2 linked regions of the Oceanicoccus sp. KOV_DT_Chl genome follow. The protein of the gene in region 1 interacts with the protein of each later gene in a pairwise test. Links are inferred from orthologs where the notes say so. Each region holds a gene or a part of one and is shown on either strand. Other genes may lie near its edges.

Evidence for each region.
Region 2: the proteins of UNITIG_RS21425 (region 1) and UNITIG_RS13055 interact in binary tests that used the Escherichia coli proteins (3 or more experiments, as listed by UniProt). The link is inferred for Oceanicoccus sp. KOV_DT_Chl from one-to-one orthologs.

Annotation. Positions count from the first base shown.
Region 1 is NZ_FQLF01000007.1:33,424-37,176, reverse strand. Bases 131-3,556 are described here. They hold UNITIG_RS21425 (2-oxoglutarate dehydrogenase E1 component), read left to right. Parts: upstream 131-515; coding sequence 516-3,356; downstream 3,357-3,556. Other genes in these bases: odhB (2-oxoglutarate dehydrogenase complex dihydrolipoyllysine-residue succinyltransferase), read left to right, coding at 3,392-3,556; UNITIG_RS21430 (succinate dehydrogenase iron-sulfur subunit), read left to right, coding at 131-201. In the rest of the region: more of UNITIG_RS21430, read left to right, coding at 1-130; more of odhB, read left to right, coding at 3,557-3,753. UniProt on the Escherichia coli protein: E1 component of the 2-oxoglutarate dehydrogenase (OGDH) complex which catalyzes the decarboxylation of 2-oxoglutarate, the first step in the conversion of 2-oxoglutarate to succinyl-CoA and CO(2).
Region 2 is NZ_FQLF01000002.1:1,977,213-1,980,538, reverse strand. The notes cover bases 165-3,163. They hold UNITIG_RS13055 (ATP-binding cassette domain-containing protein), read left to right. Parts: upstream 165-718; coding sequence 719-2,608; downstream 2,609-3,163. Other genes in these bases: UNITIG_RS13050 (hypothetical protein), read left to right, coding at 2,900-3,163; UNITIG_RS13060 (TIGR02444 family protein), read right to left, coding at 197-676. In the rest of the region: UNITIG_RS13065 (hypothetical protein), read left to right, coding at 1-134; more of UNITIG_RS13050, read left to right, coding at 3,164-3,326. UniProt on the Escherichia coli protein: Genetic data indicate it may be involved in ribosome assembly or function.

The sequences.
Region 1 (3,753 bases):
TCTGGTTTATTGCAGGCTTACCGCTTTTTGGCGGACAGTCGTGATACAGCCACTGAGCAGCGCTTAGCCGAACTGGATGACCCCTTTAGTGTCTTTCGCTGTCATGGCATTCAAAACTGCGTGAGTGTATGCCCTAAGGGCTTGAACCCTACCAAGGCAATCGGGCATATTCGCAATATGCTATTAAGCACTGCCACGTAGGCTAAACCCCCAACTTCCCGCTATCTGCCCTGATGGCGAGAAGCAATAAAAAACGGCCAAAAGCCTGGTTTTTTATTTAGGAATGCAGCGTAAGTGTAGGATTCAACTACACTTATGCTGATTTCCGTCTATTTGAATAACACTTTGTTTAGATGATTACAAAGTTCAAATACGGATATGGCACTGGCCCTTACCGGTGCTTTTTATTTAACTGCTATATCCAACACGTTAATGGGCCTTTACGTTACCCGCGAAAGGTCTGCTGACAGGGAATTAACCCGTTGTCAGTGGCACGTGTTATCGAGGCTGACAAAATGCAAGAAAGCTCAATGGAAGTGTTATGGGGTAGCTCCCATATTTCCGGTGGCAATGCCGCCTATGTAGAAGAGCTCTACGAAACCTATTTGCTCAATCCTAATGATGTGCCAGAAGAGTGGCGCACCTACTTCGAAAAACTACCTCAGGTCAATGGTAATGTCCGTCAGGATATTCCGCATTCTACTGTGCGTGATCAATTCGCCCAGCTCGCTAAAGCGCGTATCAAACACCAGTCACTCGGCGGCGACAGCAGTGTTACTGAACATGAGCGTAAACAGGTTAGCGTTATTCAATTGTGTAGTGCTTATCGGCAGCGCGGTCACCAACAAGCCGACCTTGATCCATTGGATTTGCATGTTCGTCCGCCAGTTCCGGATTTGGATTTGCATTACCATCAGCTGTCTGCGGCTGATCTGGACACCCATTTTCAGACGGGTAGTTTATTCATTGGTAAAGATCAGGCCAGCTTAAGTGAAATTGTCGAATCGCTCAATCAAACTTACTGTGGCTCGGTAGGCGCAGAGTTTATGCACATTGTCGCAACCGAAGAGCGGCAGTGGATTCAGCAGCGCATGGAGAGTGTTCGCTCCAAACCAAACTATGGCAAAGATGTTCGGATCCATTTGCTTGAGCGTCTTACTGCGGCAGAAGGCTTAGGTAAATTGTTAGGCTCAAAGTACCCAGGCGTGAAGCGCTTTGGTTTGGAAGGTGGCGAAAGTCTGATTCCAATGATGGATGAGTTAATTCAGCGCACCGGTTCCTATAAGGCTAAAGAAATTGTTATTAGCATGGCGCACCGCGGCCGACTCAATGTGTTGATCAATGTGTTGGGTAAAAACCCTTCTGAATTATTTGATGAGTTTGAAGGTCGAGCGGCCTATACCGGTTCGGCGGATGTGAAATACCACCAAGGATTTTCATCAACAGTTTCCACTCCGGGCGGTGAAGTGCATTTGGCATTGGCATTTAACCCGTCGCATTTGGAGATCGGCGCGCCAGTAGTTGAGGGCTCGGTGCGGGCCAGGCAAGATCGTCGCGAAGATCCTGTTGGCAAAAAAGTAGTGCCAATTATTTTGCACGGTGATGCTGCTTTTGCTGGCCAAGGTGTGGTCATGGAAACTTTCCAAATGTCACAAACTCGTGCCTACAAAACCGGTGGCACTATTCATGTGGTGATCAATAATCAGGTGGGCTTCACTACCAGTAAACGAGAAGATTCCCGTTCTACTGAATACTGTACTGATATTGCAAAAATGGTACAGGCACCGATCTTTCATGTGAATGGAGATGATCCTGAAGCGGTATTGTTTGTCAGTCAGTTGGCGGTGGATTATCGTCAGGAATTCAATAAAGACGTGGTTATCGATCTGGTTTGCTACCGCCGTCGTGGTCACAATGAAGCGGATGAGCCATCCGGTACACAGCCGTTAATGTATGAACAAATTAAAGTGCAGCGTACCACTCGCGATCTTTACGCCGACCATTTGATTGCCGGTGGTGTGGTAACGCAAGAGTTTGATAGTGAGTTGATCGATAATTATCGCAAGGCAGTAGAAAGCGGCGCTCATGTTGCCAAGTGTTTAGTCCATGAGCCGAATGAAAAACTGTTTGTGGATTGGGCACCGTATCTTGGTCATGACAATAGTTGTACCGTTGATACCCGCATTGATTTAAAGAAATTACAGGAAATCGCCACCAATATTAATACCATTCCTGAAGGGTTTCCTATTCAGCGTCAGGTTTCCAAAATTTACGAAGACCGCAATAAAATGACCGCCGGTGCAACACCGATCAACTGGGGTTACGCTGAAACATTAGCGTACGCCACGATACTTGATGCGGGCAACCCGGTCCGCTTAACAGGGCAGGATGTGGGTCGTGGTACGTTCTCGCACCGGCACGCCGTATTGCACAACCAAAAAGATGCAAGCATCTATGTGCCGCTGCAACATATTGCTGAAGGTCAGCCCAGATTTACTATTCACGACTCGTTGCTGTCAGAAGAAGCCGTGTTGGCTTTTGAATATGGTTACGCAACCACTATGCCGAATGTGTTAGTGATTTGGGAGGCGCAGTTTGGTGATTTTGCTAATGGTGCACAAGTGGTTATCGATCAGTTTATTGCCAGCGGTGAGCATAAGTGGCAGCGTTTATGTGGTTTAACTATGTTGTTGCCGCATGGATATGAAGGGCAGGGTCCAGAGCACTCGTCGGCGCGGTTAGAGCGTTATTTACAATTGTGTGCTGAGCATAATATTCAGGTTTGCGTGCCAACAACGCCGGCCCAGGTGTTTCATATGTTGCGGCGTCAAGCGTTACGGCCATTGCGCAAACCATTAATCGTGATGTCACCAAAAAGTTTGTTGCGTCATAAAGATGCTGTTTCCACATTGGAGGATCTGGCTGATGGTCAATTCTATAATGTGTTGCCTGAATCAGATGAGTTACCTGCAGAGCAAATAACCCGAGTCGTCATGTGCAGCGGTAAAGTTTATTACGATTTACGCGAAGTACGTCGTGAACGGGAAATGAATCATGTGGCAATTATTCGACTGGAGCAGCTGTACCCATTTCCAGAACAAGAGTTGCAAGCCGTGTTAGCGCCTTATGCGAATTTAACCGAGATTGTCTGGTGTCAGGAAGAGCCGATGAATCAGGGCGCTTGGTACTCCAGTCAGCACCATATGCGTCGAGTCATTAATGTCCATAATTCCAGTTTATATTTGGAGTATGCGGGCCGCGATGCATCAGCTTCGCCGGCAGCGGGTTATATGGCATTGCATGTCGCCCAACAGGAAAAAGTCATTGCCGATGCCCTAGGCTTTAGCGTCCAATAACATTTTTAGCGATAGATTTTATAAAAGGAAAGAACATGACCATTGATATTAAAGCGCCAGCATTTCCTGAGTCCATTGCCGATGGCACTGTAGCGACATGGCACAAAAAGCCTGGTGAGGCGGTGTCTCGCGATGAGCTGATTGTTGACATTGAAACGGATAAAGTTGTGCTGGAGATTGTCGCGCCAGCCGATGGTGTGATTAGTGAAATTATTAAAGCCGAAGGCGAAACGGTTTTAAGTAATGAGTTGATAGGCCTTTTTGCCGCTGGTGAGGCAGGTACTGTGGCAGCTGTTGTTGAGCAGCCCGTTACTGCGGCTCAACCTCAGCCAATTACCAGTGATTTAAAACTTAGCCCAGCTGCAAGAAAGATGATCGAAGAAAATAAAGTTGAGCC
Region 2 (3,326 bases), on another replicon or contig:
AACATCAGGTTCACCGTGTTGAACAAAGCTTGGTCGAAGATCCCTTGGAAAAATTGGAAGAAGAAATACGAAAAGAGAATGCGAAAAGCAAAGCCAAGGAAACAGGACCTATCCGTAGCCTCTTTGATTTTTAATAGAGCCCCATCGTTGCTATAAACTTGTTTTGGCAGGCTCTTGGCAATGAATGTGTCATTGACTAAGCAATAACACGGGTCTCCAATACCTCCAATAAACCGGACACCTTCAACCCATTAGCGCCGGATAAAAATCGCGCATAGGTTTCCAGGTTTATTTTCATAGCTGCGTTCTGCTGCTGCGCTGTAGACAACACCAGTGTGGTCAGTTGCTGCCAGAGCAATTCCTGCTCACAGCGCTCCGCTTCAATTTCTAACGCTTTAACTTGCTCTCGAAAGCCCTCCACACCATCTTGGGTCTTTAAAAAACGCCTGACTGCGCGCAGCGGGATAACGCATTCAGACTGCCATTTTACTGAAACCTTGATTAAGCTGGCCCAGTTATCGCCAGCCAATATTTTTCCCTGCGACCCTAACCAGCAAGCACATAACAGCAGGTTAACATCGGCACCACATTCATCTTGCAACTGAATCAACAGTGGCTCTACGCCTTCCTTGCTATAAGTAGATAGTGAGTATTGCCAAAAAGGATTTTCTTTCATCGATAGGCCCTCAACCGTTTTTATACAGTATAATCCGCCGCCATGATTAAACTCGACCAAATAAGCCTACAGCGCGGTAGTAAGTTCTTGCTGGAACACGCCAGCGCTGTTTTTTATCCCGGCCAAAAAATTGCGCTGATCGGTGCCAACGGCACAGGTAAATCCAGCTTGTTCCAGTTATTACTCGGACACCTCACCGCTGATGACGGCAATGCCACCATTCCTGGCCAATGGCGCATTGCCCATATGGCGCAAGAAGTCGCTACCAGCAACCGTAATGCTTTAGATTACATTATCGATGGCGACCAGCAACTACGCCGGATCGAAGCGGCCATTCAACAAGCCGAAGCAAGCGACCAACACCAGCAATTAGCCAGCTTACATGAGCAACTCGATACTATCGATGGCTATAACGCCCGCGTACGCGCCGAACAATTGATGCTTGGACTGGGCTTTAAACTCAGCGATATCACTAAATCCGCCAACAGTTTTTCCGGTGGCTGGCGTATTCGATTAAATCTGGCGCAAGCACTCATGAGTCCATCAGACTTATTGTTGCTGGATGAACCCACTAACCACCTGGATTTAGATGCTGAGCTCTGGCTGGAACAATGGCTGCAACGCTATCAGGGTAGTCTGTTATTAATTTCTCACGATCGCGATTTTATCGACAGTGTCTGCGAAGGCATTGTCCATATCGAGCACAAAAAACTGAACGCCTACAAAGGCAACTATTCCGCCTTTGAACGGCAGCGAGCAGAGCGCCTGGAACAACAGCAAGCCAGTTATGAAAAACAGCAGCAACGCAAAGCTGAAATTAATGACTTTGTCCGCCGCTTTCGCGCGAAAGCGACTAAAGCCAAGCAAGCGCAAAGCCGATTGAAAGAATTAGCTCGTATGGAGGATATCGCACCCGCCCATGTCGACTCTCCATTTGATTTCAGTTTTCCGGAACCCGTTAAATTTTCTGACCCCTTGCTCAACCTTAGCCAGGCGCAACTTGGTTATGGCGATAAACCCATCGTTAACAATGTGAAATTAAGCGTGCATCCCGGCAGTCGAATAGGTTTGCTCGGCGCCAACGGTGCCGGTAAATCCACCGTAATTAAGTCACTAGCGCAGGAAATTCAATTAATCAGTGGTGAATTTACCAAAGGGGAAAATTTACAACTGGGTTATTTTAGCCAGCACCAGTTAGAAGCACTGGATTTAGATGCCAGCCCGGCGTTGCATATTCAGCGACTCAGTCCTAATGCCCGAGAGCAAGAGATTCGTAATTTCCTCGGCGGTTTTAATTTCCATGGTGATATGGCCCTGGAAACGATTCGGCATTTTTCCGGTGGCGAGAAAGCACGCCTGGCACTGGCAATTGTGGTGTGGCAAAAACCTAACTTGCTGTTGTTGGACGAACCCACCAACCACTTGGATCTGGAAATGTGCCACGCCTTAACGGTTGCCTTGCAAGCTTTTGAGGGTGCGGTGATTGTGGTATCCCACGATCGCCACTTGTTGCGCAATACGGTTGATGAATTTCTACTAATCGCCGATGGTAAGGCGCAATCGTTTGATGGCGATCTGGATGACTATAGCCGCTGGCTAATAGAACAACGCAAAAATACCACCGCCCCGGAAAAAACTACCGTCACCAAAACCGATTCTAAAAAAGAACAACGACAAAGTGCCGCCGAATTAAGAAAAAAACTGCAGCCGATTAATAATGCAATTAAAAAAATTGAACAAGCAATAGAAAAAACAGACCAGTCTCTGCTTGATATTGAAACGACACTCGCTGATAGCACACTCTACGAGGCCGAACAAAAAACCAAGCTGCAAACACTGATCCGGGAACAAGCGCAATTACGACAACAGAAAGACCAGCAAGAAGAACAATGGTTTGAACTTCACAGTGAACTGGAAACCTTGCAGGAATAATTAATTAGGGAGCCTCTGAACAAGTCTATGGCTTACAGGCGAGTTCAGCATCCAGGCATGGCTTTGCAGGCATACTGGCCTACACAAAAAGTAATAACGCGGAGCCTGAGCTCGCCGGTAAGCCCCGAAGGGAACGAACTGAGCATGTATCTACTGCGGCCAAGGACAATCAGCCTTGGCCTTTGGTTTGCGCTTTGAAGCTACCGTTTCAGGTCACGCAGAGACGCTATAGACTTGTTCAGAGGCTCCTTAGTAACTATTTCATTGAAATGCGGCCTGCATTCCAGTAACTTGCTGAGAATATTATCAACCCAACTTGATTCATCCGTAATTATGCGTCAATACCGTCATTTCAGAATCATGGCAATAGTGTTACTTGCTTTATTCACTGGCCAGTCGTTAATGGCCAGCATGATTGACTCCTGCGCGGTTTATGAAGAAACCGGGCACGGCCAAATAGACGCGCATATTGTCGATGGTCTCACCCATGCCATCAATGATTTAATCGGTAGCAACGACAACTCCAGTCATAACGATAAAGATAAGCCAGCGTTAGCAATCGACTGTGAACATTGCTGTCATAGCCAAAGTCACCAACATTTGCTGGCATTACTCCCTGTCCATCAAGATACCGGTACCGCTTACCAACAAACCAACGCACCCCCTTATGACGCCAATCACGCGGCGGTGTATAACAAACCTTTTTACCGCCCGCCTA